3 regions of the Neorhizobium puerariae genome follow, and region 1 is predicted to be linked to each of the others. Evidence: predicted binding sites of a transcription regulator. Region 1 holds the regulator's gene; each other region holds the start of a gene.
The links. Region 1 encodes PhoB, which activates phosphate uptake and scavenging genes when phosphate is short. Its sites were predicted from a motif close to TGTCATNNANCTGTCAT; they were not measured.

Region 1 (4,136 bases):
ATCTACGAGAATATAGCCTACGGTCCGCGCATCCACGGCCTCGCCAGGAACAAGTCGGACATGGACCAGATCGTGGAGGCCAGCCTTCAGCGCGCCGGCCTCTGGACGGAAGTCAAGGATCGCCTGAATGAATCCGGCACCGGGCTTTCCGGCGGCCAGCAGCAGCGTCTCTGCATCGCCCGCGCCGTTGCCGTTTCGCCGGAGGTCATCCTCATGGACGAACCCTGCTCGGCGCTCGACCCGATCGCGACCGCCAAGGTCGAGGAGCTCATTCACGAGCTGCGCGCCAACTACACGATCGTCATCGTGACGCACTCGATGCAGCAGGCCGCGCGCGTTTCGCAGCGTACCGCCATGTTCCATCTCGGCCAGCTGGTCGAGGAGAACGACACGGACAAGATGTTCACCAATCCGGATGACCAGCGCACCCAGGATTACATCATGGGCCGCTTCGGCTGATCGGCCGTCCGCGCTGCCTGGTTTCACTTTTCGAGGATTAGAAAATGGCATCGACTCATATTCTGTCGGCCTATGACGAAGAACTGAAATACCTGATCCGCCGCATTTCCGAAATGGGCGGCCTTGCGGAGCAGATGTGCTCGGACGCCGTGCGGGCGCTGGTCAATTCCGACTCCGCTCTCGCCCAGAAGGTCATCTCCGACGACGTGATCCTGGATCATGCGGAGCGCGAGATCCAGGACAAGGCGATCGTCACGATCGCCCGCCGCCAGCCGGTGGCGTCCGACCTTCGCGAGATCGTCGGCACGCTGCGCATCGCATCCGACCTGGAGCGCGTCGGCGATCTTGGCAAGAACACCGCCAAGCGCGTCATCGCGGTTCAGGGCACCGGCGTTCCGCGCAAGCTCGCCCGCGGTATCGAGCACCTCTCCGACCTGGCGCTCGTGCAGCTCAAGGAAGTGCTGGACGTCTATGCCAGCCGTTCGGCCGAGAAGGCCGAGGCGATCCGCATCCGCGACGAGGAAATCGACGCGATGTATACGTCGCTGTTCCGCGAACTCCTCACCTACATGATGGAAGACCCGCGCAACATCACCACCTGCACGCACCTCCTGTTCTGCGCCAAGAACATCGAGCGTATCGGCGACCATGCCACCAACATCGCCGAGACGATCTACTACATGACGACGGGCGCCCAGCCGGAAGGCGAGCGTCCGAAGGACGATACGTCGAATACGCTCGGCGCGATCACCGAATGACGGAATGCTGACGGAGCAGGCCAGAATGCTGCCAAAAATCGCGGTCGTGGAGGATGAGGAAGCACTGAGCGTGCTTCTTCGCTACAATCTCGAAGCCGAAGGTTACGATGTGGAGACAATCCTGCGGGGGGATGAGGCCGAGATCCGGCTTCAGGAGCGCACGCCGGACCTGTTGATCCTCGACTGGATGCTGCCCGGCGTTTCCGGCATCGAGCTCTGCCGGCGGTTGCGCATGCGCCCGGAAACGGAACGCCTGCCGATCATCATGCTGACGGCCCGGGGCGAGGAGAGCGAACGTGTTCGCGGCCTTGCCACGGGTGCCGACGACTATGTCGTGAAGCCTTTCTCGACGCCGGAACTGATGGCCCGCGTCAAGGCGATGCTGCGTCGAGCCCGGCCGGAAGTATTGTCCAGCGTCCTGCGTTGCGGCGATATCGAGCTCGATCGTGAGACGCATCGCGTCCATCGCAAGAGCCGCGAGGTCCGCCTCGGCCCGACGGAATTCCGTCTCCTGGAGTTCCTGATGGCCTCGCCCGGCCGTGTCTTCTCGCGTTCGCAGCTTCTCGACGGCGTCTGGGGACACGATATCTATGTCGACGAACGCACTGTCGACGTGCATGTCGGGCGCCTGCGCAAGGCGCTCAACTTCTCCAACATGCAGGATGTCATCCGCACCGTTCGCGGCGCGGGATATTCGATGGAAGCCTGACTGACTTCGTCGGCGGCCGGCCGCGCCCAGGTGGCGCGTCTGGCGCGGAGTATTTCTTCTGGCGTTTGAATGGCTCCCGGCCCTAGAGCGCCATGCGTCCGAAAGGACGCACCAAGGACGCTCTACCCTATTGAATCGACGCATCGTGCTTTCCGAAAATCGATTCCGATTTTCGGGCCGATGCCGTAGGCTGCTTTCAGGGCAACCTCGGAGCGTAGCCATGAACGTACTGATCATCGACGGCCATCCCGATGAGGGGCGGCTTCTCGGGGCTCTTCTGGACCACTACGAAAAAACGCTGGCAGGCGCTGTCTCGGTGACGCGTCTTGCCGTGCGCGATCTGTCGTTCGACCCGGTCCTCCACCGCGGTTATGCCGGCGATCAGCCCTGGGAGCCCGATCTCGAAAGGGTGGCGGAAGCGCTCGACGCCTGCGATCATCTGGTGTTCGGTTTCCCGCTCTGGTGGGGAGCCGAACCGGCGGCCGTGAAGGGGCTGCTGGACAGGCTTCTGTTGCCGGGCTTCACGTTCAGATATCATCGCGAGGATCTTCTGTGGGATCGCCTGCTCACCGGGCGCTCCGCCGATGTCATCATCACCATGGACACCCCGCCCTGGTATCTGCGCTGGGTCTATGGCGATCCCGTCACGCGGCGCCTGAAATACCAGGTCCTGGGCTTTTGCGGCATTCGTCCGCTTCGCTTCTTCAAGCTCGGCGCCACACGCCGCGGCGGCGCGGCGCGCAAGCTCGACCACTGGATGCGGGAGATCGGGCGGGCTGCAGCCTCGGCCGGCGGCCTGAAGCGGGACTCCAGGCGGAACATCCTTCCAGGCCGCGAGCGCTTTGCGGAAGCGATCCGGGAACGCCAGTCCTGATCTATTCGGTAGTCAGTGCGCCTGCGCTTCCTGTTGCCATTCCGGCAGCGGGAAAAGCCGGTCGTAGGCCCAGTTGAAGACGAAGGCGTAGACCACATAGAAAAGCGCGAAGGACAGGTCCATCGCAAGGGCGTGCAGGATGCCGATGCCGAGATACCAGGCGATCAGCGGCAGGAGAATGATCAGCAGGCCCAGTTCGAACAGAACCGCGTGCGCCACGCGGACGGCAGGGCTTTTCCGGGTGTTGCCTGTCATCCGCTGCATGACGTGGTCGAAGCCGAGATTGTAGACATAGTTCCAGCCGGTCGCGAGCGTGGCTGACCCCAGGCCGACCACGCCGATATCGGCGGCAGGCATGCCGAAGGCGAAAGAGCCGAGCGGTGTGACGATGGCAAGGCCGATCAGTTCGAAGCTGATGGCGTGGCGGATACGGTCGCGTGTCGTACGCATGATGACTCCCCAAGAGCCGGCGAGCTCTTCGTCTGTTCCGGGTCGTCCCGGAGTTTCTGCCCGGATTGGGGGAGGTCGTCCTCGCGGATATGGAGATAGCTATTCGGGCGCGGACAGGCAAGGTCAAACCGGCATGGCAGCCATGTCCAACAAAAAAGCGGGCCGGAGCCCGCTTTCGATCCTGTTCTGTCGGCAGCCCGGATCAGACCCGTACGGTCGTCCTGCGGCGGTCGTGCACCGGCTGGTAGGCAAGCCGGGCATGGTAGCTGCAATAGGGGGAGGAATCCGGAGATTCGCAGCCGCAGAAATGGAAATCGTCCTTGAGCGGATCGCCCACGGGCCACTTGCAGGTGCGTTCGGTGAGTTCGGTCAGCGCCAGGCGACGGGAAATCGGCACCACCACGTTGGCGGCGGGTACGTATTCCATCTCCTCGAAATGCTCGATTTCGACCTCTTCCTTCATCACGGTCGCGCCAACGGCGCGAGCGACGGTCCGGGTGGCAACCCGGGACGCGTAGTTCGGAGCCCGGGGCGCGGATGTGGTGCGCTTGGCCGCCGACCGGTTGGTGGCCACCGTGCCGCCGGCCTTCGCCCTGCCGGGCAGGCTGAGGCGATGCACCTTGCCGATAACCGCATTGCGGCTCACACCGCCCAGTTGTGCGGCGATCTGGCTGGCGCTCAGGCCTTCCGACCACAGCCTCTTGAGTTTTTCGACACGCTCGTCTGTCCAGTTCATGCCCGTTCTCCGCCTTTGAACGTTGCAGGCATGCAGAATCCTTCCACCTTTGCCGAGGACATCATTCCTCAGCACCCACTACATCTATGTTTGAGGTGACTAGTTCCGCCGCATGCAGTCTAGTAATTGACGGTTAACCTAGTGTGAGGC
Region 2 (4,136 bases), on a different contig from region 1:
GGCCGGATTGCCGCAGAGCACAAAGACGTCCCACTTGAAGCTCGCAGCGGCGTAATCCGGCTTGTCCGGGCTGCCCGGCGGCATCAGTTCCAGCAGATGGCCATGCGGGTTCGGGCCGCGCGGGTTGGCCGGGTTGACCTGCTCCCTCTCTTCGCCTTCGCCCGCGGCCAGACGATCCTCGTTCTCCGTCATGGCGACGTAGAGCTTGCCGGTCCTCGGGTGCACAATGAAACCTTCCGGCGCATCCATGGGAGTGGCGCCCAGAAGGTCGGCCGCGCCGCGCGTGTTGAGCACGACGTCGGCCTGGTTCCCGAAGCCGGCTTCCGCCGTCAGCGGGCCCTCTCCGGCGACGAGCGGCAACCACTGCATGGTGCCGTCGCTCGAGAATTTCGCGACCGAGAGCGTGCCGTTGTCGAGCAGGTCCCGGTTGGCGGCGCGGTCGTTCGGGTTCCACGGATCGCGGCTGACGAAGCGATAGAGATATTCGAAGTCGTCGTCATCGCCCATGAACACCACGACATGGCCATCGGGAGCCACGGCGCACTGCGCACCCTCATGGGTGAACCGGCCGAGCGCCGTGCGCTTCACCGGCTTTGCCGTCGGATCGAGCGGGTCGATCTCGACCACCCAGTCGAAGCGCATCCACTCGTTCGGCTCCTCCTCGAACCGGAAGCGCGGTTCGATCCGGCCGACCCCGTAGATGTCGTTGTCTTCCTCGTCCCAGCCCTGGCGCTCAACGAGTTCCTGATTGGCCAGCGTCTTGAAGTCTCCGGCAAACACGTCCATAGAGCCTTCCTCGCCGGAAAGCATGGTGCCCCAGGGTGTGATGCCGCCGTTGCAGTTCGAAATCGTGCCGAACACCGTCCTGCCGGCCGGATCGGCCTTGGTCTTCAGGCGGTCGTCGCCGGCGGCAGGCCCCGAGATCGCCATCTCGGTGCCCATGTGGATGCGGCGGTTGAGCTTGCCGTCAAGGACGATTTCCCATTTGTTGCCGGCCTTGCGCACTTCGAAGACGGAAATGCCGACGGCCGCCATGATCGCGCGGATCTGGTCGTCGGTCAGCTTCTCGCGATAGTCCTCGTCCTTCAGGCCGGGGAACATCAGGAAGGGCGTGGCATATTCGTGGCTGACGATCATGAGGCCGTGATCGGAACTGTCTAAGCCGAACGGCAGCGGCATGTAGTAGGTGAAGTCGTTGTTGTAGCCGAACTGACGTTCGGCGGCCTTGCCGTCGAGCTTGGCCACGTCGAAGGCCGGGCTGTCCGTGAACAGCGCGTCGCCCCAGCGCGCCAGGATCTGGCGGCCATAGCCTTCCGGCCAGTGGTCCTCGCGGTCGCGCACGCGCTTGAGTTCCGTGAACTTGAGCGTGGAGGTGTCGGCGGCCCTGGCTTCGCCGCCAAGGAACGGCATGGCGACGGAGCTGCCCGCCAGCGCCAGCAGGCCGGTCAGCACGCTGCGGCGCTCGATGCCGGTGGCCAGCACCTCTCCGTAGGTTTCTGCGAATGCGCGGCGCGGATTGGGGCGCGGCCTCGTCTTCTGACGGTTGGACATATCGACTCCTGATTGTGATGCGTTTCGATAAAGCATGCTGCAGATCAAGCGCCGCATACCCGGCAACGCCTGCTTTAGGCAGATCATTTGAAGCTTTAATGACACATGTGAGCGCGGCTCTCAGGCGACCGGCAAGCGTACGCGCACCTCAACGCCCTCGCTCCTTCCAGAACGAGACACGACGTCGACCGGCTTCAATATGGTCTGCTATCGCATTGACGATGGCCAGTCCAAGCCCCGACCGGCGCGAAGCACATTCGCGCGGTCGCGCCACCCATCGGATTCAGCCCTGCTCACGACCGCAAGGCGGGCAGGCGCACATGGAATTCCGCCCCGCCATCCCTGCTGGCGCCGGCAGTAACCTCGCCGCCGTAGTCCTGAACGATGTTGAAGGTTATCCAGAGACCCAAACCGGTGCCTTCGCCGACCACCTTGGTCGTGAAGAAGGGCTCAAAGATCTTTCCTCGCTCTTCCTCGGGTATCCCCCGGCCGTTGTCGCTGACGATGAGCTCGACCATGCCGCCCTGCGATTTCGCGCTGAGGTCGACTTTTCCATCGGGGCGATGGGCGACCGCGTGGAGCGCATTGTCGATCAGATTGACCACAACCTGGTGAATCTGCCCCTCATGCGCCTCCACCAACAAGCCGGGCTCACTGTCGATCGTCACTTTGGCGCGCGAATTCTTTGCGCGGATGGCAAGCTGAGCGGAATTGCGCAGCACCCGATCAATATCCACGGCATGACGTTTGCCGCTCTCGCTGAACGACAGACGTCGCAGGTTCTTGACGATGTCACTGACACGGTCGGCGCCTTCTATGGTGCCTTCCAGGAGCGGCGCGATATCGGCGAGGATTGCATCGATCTTCAGGCGCTTGCGAAGGTCCGTGACGTCTTCGCCACGGGAATCGTCATGGATGGCGTTGAGATAGGAAACGAGATTCTTGCGATAGCGGTCGAGCGTATAGATATTCGCGTAGACGAAACTGATCGGGTTGTTGAGTTCGTGCGCCACGCCGGCAACCAGTCGGCCGAGGCTTGCCATCTTCTCCTGTTCGACCAGCTCGCGTTGCGCCTGCTGCAGTTCGAGATGCGCCTGGTGGAGCGCCTGATAGGCCTGACGCAACTCGCTGATCGGTCGCCCGGTCAGCACTGCGCCGAAACGCCGGCGACGGCCGTCGAACAAGGCGGAGCAACGCATCGCCAGGCATTTCTCATGCCCTCCCGCGGCCCGGAAATGCAAATCGCCTTCCAGCACCCTGCCCTCGTGGCCGGCACTCATCAGCCTCCCGGCCTCCTTGCGGTCGGATTCGACCACGTAATCGAAGATCCGCGTGCCGATGACGGCCGCTTCCGAGTTTCCGATCAGGCTTAGAAACGCCGGATTGACCTTTCGGATCACCCCGTCGCTGCCGCAGGCGATGAGGATATCGGAGACGGACGCCACGACGCTGGAGATAAAGGTCTTCGCCTCCTCGAGCTCGGCGTTCTTGCGCTCGAGATCCGTCTCGTTGCGCAGCAGCTCGGAATAGACCTCGTCCATACGGTGGATGACGTCGACCCACATGCCTTCGCTCGAACCGTCGAGCGCGAAGACCTCGGGAAGAGAGATCTTGCTGATCAGGTTTTCGCTGGTCGGGCGTTCCGTCTTGTCAGTCAGTTTCGTCATCGCGATAGCGCCTCAGGTCGTAGCGCTCGATCTTGCTCCGCAATCCGACACGCGACAAGCCGAGTTCGTCCGCGCTACGGCTGATATTGCCGTCATGGCGGGCAAGAGCCGCCTCGATCGCCGATCTCTCGATCTCCGCGACGATATCCTTCAACTGACGCCGCGCGCCGTCGGATGCCGCAGCCGGCGCCATTTCGCCGTCGCGGATGGCGGGTGACAGAAGTTCGGGAGGGAGCGGCGAATTGTCGTCCGACAACACGGTCATCCGCTGGATCTCGTTGTGGAGCTCGCGCACATTGCCGGGCCAGACATAGGCCGTCATGAGGTCGAGGGTACGCGGGTGGAAGCCCGGCACCTGGCGGTTGAACGACTGGTTGATCTGGGTGAGCATCCGCGCGGCAATGGCCGGAATGTCGCCGGCCCGGTCTCTGAGCGCCGGCATGTGGATTGGAAAGGCCGCCAGCCGGTAATAGAGGTCTCGGCGGAACCGGCCGGCGGCGACCTCGGCGAGAAGGTCACGGTTGGTGGCGGAAATCACCCGGACGCTGACCTTGCGCGGCCGCTGCGCCCCGAGCGGGCGGATCTCGCCCTCCTGCAGCACGCGCAGCAGCTTCACCTGGAATGCGGGAGAGGTCTCGCCAATCTCGTCGAGGAAGATGGTGCCGCTGTCGGCGAGCTCGAAGAGGCCGATGCGGTCCTGGTAGGCACCGGTATAGGCGCCCTTCTTGCAGCCGAACAATTCGCTTTCGAGAAGTTCGTCGGGCAAGGCGCCGCAGTTCTCGACCACAAATGGCTTGTCCACGCGCCCAGACTCCTGATGGATCGCGCGGGCGAGAAGTTCCTTGCCCGTCCCCGAGGCACCGGTGATCAGAACCGAGACGTCGTAGCGCGCAGCGCGTCGGGCAAGCGCGATGGAAT
Region 3 (4,136 bases), on a different contig from region 1:
CCATGGCCGACGAGCTTGGCGGAATCGCCTTCGGAAGCGAGCCAGAAACCACCCTTGCCATCGAGCGCGATGCCCTCGATATCGAGTTTCTGAGCCGGCTGGCCGTTGCGGGTCACGCGGACGACGTTGACAATCTCGGCCGGCTTCTTTGTCGTGTCGATGGTGAAGATCGACGGCTGCATGCCGTAGACGGAGTCGCTGACGGCGTAGACAATGCCGTCCTTCTCGGCATCGCCGACGAGGCCGGACAGCGCGCCCCAGCCGACGACCTTGCCGTCGACATCCTTGGAGACCAGCGTCGGATAGGCTGCCGGGCCGTCACCAAGCGCATAGATCATCACATGCGAACGGGCGAGGCCGTCCTCGCCGAGATCGGCTTCGTTGGCGGTCGCCAACAGGTTGCGGCCCGGAATGGCGACAGCGCCTTCCGGAGATATGCCCGACGGGAGGATCTGCACGAGCTGCGGCTCGGCGCCGGTGTCCTTGTAAACCGCGGCGACGGAGGCGCGCTCGGAAAGCACGAAGAAGTATTTCTGGCCGTTGAACGTCGCCGCTTCCAGGCCCTCCGGCTCGATGCCCTTCGACTTGGCGCGATGTTCGGGGAAATGGCCGATACGGGCGACTTCGCGTTCGAGGGAGGCGCCGGACTCGTAGACGACCTTGCCGGTGCGGTCGAAAACGGTGAAGCCGCGCGAACCGCCCTTCCAGTCGCCTTCATTGGCGACGACGAGACGGTTGTTGTCGAGCCACTTGACCGAGTCGGGCTCGCGAAGCACGCCTTCGGCCTTGCCGGTGAAGGAAAGCTGGCCGTCGGTCTTGTTGTCGATTCCCTCCAGATCGGCCTTGCCGGCGGAGAAATGCGCCACGACCTTGGCCGTCTTGCTGTCGATGATGGCGATATGATTGTTTTCCTGCAGCGTGACGGCGATCTCGCCGGCATCGTTGATGGATACGAATTCCGGCTCCGGATCTTCCGGCGCGATTTCCGCAAGGCCGGTCAATGCGACATGCTTGATCGAGGCGCAATCGGCGACGCCGTCCTTCAGCGACAGGATGACGAGGTCGCCGGCCGGCATCTGCGGGATGGCGCCGTCATTGACCTCTTCGTCGCGCTCGTTCTCGATGGCGATCGCGGCAAAGGTCCTGTCCTTGGAAACGGCGACCGAGTCGGGCTGACCGCCGAGATCGCAGGTGAGATCGACCTTCTTCGAGGCGATGTCGACAACGGCGAGCATGCCCGAGGGCTTGGCCTTGCTCTCGCTCGTGTTGACGGCGGCGAGGACCTTCTTGCCGGCAGCGGCGACCGAAGTCGGCTCACCCTTGAAGGTCAGCGCACCGAGAGCCTTGGGCGCCTTGGGGTCGGTGATGTCGATGAAGCCGATCGCCCCGAGCGGGCTGTCGGAATAGATGAGCGTATTGCCGTCTTCGCTGGCCGTGACGATCTCGGCCGACGTGGTCGTCTTCTTGTCCTTGTCCGCGGGAAGATTGCTTGCAACCGGGAAGGATGCGATGCGGTTGAAAACCTGCTCTGCACTGGCCGGTACGGCAACCGATGCCAGAAGCGCCGCAGTCATGGCGGCGCGAAGTGAAAACGTCATGGGAAAGCCCCTCCTGTCCTTGAAACGAACAGATGGCTTGTGGGCCACGTCCATGACAGGCAGATGACAATTTTCCGTTGAATGCGGCGGCATTCACCATGCGGATCGCACCCACCGCCGGATGCAAAAAAAGGCCCGGGAAACCCAGGCCTTTCCGTTATTGAGACTGCTACAGGTTACGACGGGCGATGCCTCAGCCGTTGACTGCGTCCTTCAGGCCCTTGCCGGCCGAGAACTTCGGCACGTTGCGTGCCGGAATGTCGACTTCGGCGCCGGTCGACGGGTTGCGGCCCTTGGATGCTTCACGACGGGAAACGGAGAAGCTGCCGAAGCCGGCGAGACGAACGTCGCCGCCCTTCTTCAGCTCAGCCTGTACGCTCTCAAAAACGGCATCAACAGCAGATGCGGCATCAGCCTTGGAGAGACCGGCTTTTTCGGCCACTGCAGATACCAATTCGTTCTTGTTCATGTTTCCACCCCTTTCAGCGGTTTTGGAACGACTCATGTATTTCGGCGCAGACAATAGTTTGGCGTCACGCCTTGGCAACCCAAAAGCTCCGCAATCGCCTGAAAAACAAGGGGTATACGGCGGTTTTCACAAAAAAAGCCGGCTTTTGGCCGGCTTTTTCGGTGGATATTCAATTTGACATGGCCGGACCAGCGGCCCGTCAAGCCGTCAATCAGTGTGCGACGGCGGCTCCGACGTCGTCCACACCTTCGACGGTGGCGATCACCGGCGTCTCTACCGTGCCGTCCCATTCGATCGGTTCCGGCTGGCGGACAAGCGCATGCCTGATGACTTCACCCATGCGCGAGACCGGAACGATCTCCATGTTGTTCTTCACGTTGTCCGGAATCTCCGCCAGGTCCTTGGCGTTTTCTTCCGGGATCAGAACCTTCTTGATGCCGCCGCGCAGGGCCGCCAGCAGCTTCTCCTTCAGACCGCCGATCGGCAGCACGCGGCCACGCAGCGTGATCTCGCCGGTCATCGCGATATCCTTGGAGACCGGAATGCCGGTCATGACCGAGACGATCGCGGTCGCCATGGCGACACCGGCCGACGGACCGTCCTTCGGGGTCGCCCCTTCGGGAACGTGGACGTGGATGTCCGACTTGTCGAAGCGCGGAGGCTCGATGCCGAAATCGACCGCGCGCGAACGGACATAGGACGCCGCCGCGGAGATGGATTCCTTCATCACTTCCTTCAGGTTGCCGGTTACCGTCATGCGGCCCTTGCCGGGCATCATGACGCCTTCGATCGTCAGAAGCTCGCCGCCGACTTCCGTCCAGGCGAGACCGGTGACGACACCGACCTGATCCTCACGCTCGGCTTCGCCGTGGCGGAAGCGCGGAACGCCGAGATAGTCGTGGACATTGGCGGCGGTGACCTCGACTGACTTCGTCTTGCCCTTGATGATCTCGGTGACCGCCTTGCGGGCGAGCTTCATCAGTTCGCGCTCGAAGTTACGGACGCCTGCCTCGCGGGTGTACTGCTGGATGATCGCCATCAGGGCGTCATCACCGACGGAGAACTCGTTCGGCTGCAGCGCATGTTCCTTGATCGCCTTCGGCAGAAGGTGACGCTTGGCGATCTCGCGCTTTTCGTCTTCCGTATAGCCGGCGATGCGGATGATCTCCATGCGGTCCATCAGCGGCGCGGGAATGTTCAGCGTGTTCGCCGTGGTGATGAACATCACGTCCGAAAGGTCGTATTCGACTTCCAGATAGTGGTCCATGAACGTCGAGTTCTGCGCCGGGTCCAGTACTTCCAGCAGGGCCGAGGACGGATCGCCACGGAAATCCATGCCCATCTTGTCGATCTCGTCGAGCAGGAAGAGCGGGTTGGACTTCTTCGCCTTCTTCATCGACTGGATGACCTTGCCGGGCATCGAGCCGATATAGGTGCGGCGGTGACCGCGGATTTCGGCTTCGTCACGAACGCCGCCGAGCGCCATGCGGACATATTCACGACCGGTCGCCTTGGCGATCGACTGGGCGAGCGAGGTCTTGCCGACACCCGGAGGACCGACGAGGCACAGGATCGGGCCCTTGATCTTCGTGGCGCGGGCCTGGACCGCGAGATACTCGATGATCCGCTCCTTGACCTTGTCGAGGCCGAAGTGATCCTGTTCGAGGATCTTCTCGGCATTGTTGAGATCGGCCTTGATCTTCGACTTCTTGCCCCACGGAATGCCGAGCAGCCAGTCGAGATAGTTGCGCACGACGGTCGCTTCCGCCGACATCGGGCTCATCTGGCGCAGCTTCTTCAGCTCGGCGTCCGCCTTTTCGCGGGCCTCCTTGGAGAGCTTCGTCTTGGAGATGCGGTCCTCCAGCTCGGCCATCTCGTCGCGGCCTTCCTCGCCGTCGCCGAGCTCCTTCTGGATCGCCTTCATCTGCTCGTTGAGGTAATACTCGCGCTGGGTCTTCTCCATCTGGCGCTTGACGCGCGAGCGTATTCGCTTCTCGACCTGCAGAACCGAGATTTCGCCTTCCATGAAGCCGAGTGCCTTTTCGAGCCGCAGCTTGACGCTGACGGTC

Region 2: a site for PhoB is predicted at 1,639-1,655, ahead of ACFFP0_RS17495 (PhoX family protein). Genes of this name have one in related genera too.
Region 3: a site for PhoB is predicted at 1,651-1,667, ahead of ACFFP0_RS19650 (esterase-like activity of phytase family protein). Genes of this name have one in related genera too.

Annotation. Positions count from the first base shown of each region.
Region 1 is NZ_JBHMAA010000015.1:198,709-202,844, forward strand. Features, by position in the region: gene pstB (phosphate ABC transporter ATP-binding protein PstB) at 1-459, shown strand, start outside; gene phoU (phosphate signaling complex protein PhoU) at 504-1,217, shown strand; gene phoB (phosphate regulon transcriptional regulator PhoB) at 1,243-1,926, shown strand; gene ACFFP0_RS14240 (NAD(P)H-dependent oxidoreductase) at 2,147-2,800, shown strand; gene ACFFP0_RS14245 (PACE efflux transporter) at 2,813-3,250, opposite strand; gene ACFFP0_RS14250 (GcrA family cell cycle regulator) at 3,453-3,986, opposite strand.
Region 2 is NZ_JBHMAA010000018.1:175,784-179,919, forward strand. Features, by position in the region: gene ACFFP0_RS17495 (PhoX family protein) at 1-1,551, opposite strand, end outside; gene ACFFP0_RS17500 (sensor histidine kinase) at 1,845-3,218, opposite strand; gene ACFFP0_RS17505 (sigma-54-dependent transcriptional regulator) at 3,202-4,136, opposite strand, start outside.
Region 3 is NZ_JBHMAA010000024.1:19,823-23,958, forward strand. Features, by position in the region: gene ACFFP0_RS19650 (esterase-like activity of phytase family protein) at 1-1,598, opposite strand, end outside; gene hupB (DNA-binding protein HupB) at 1,792-2,067, opposite strand; gene lon (endopeptidase La) at 2,279-4,136, opposite strand, start outside.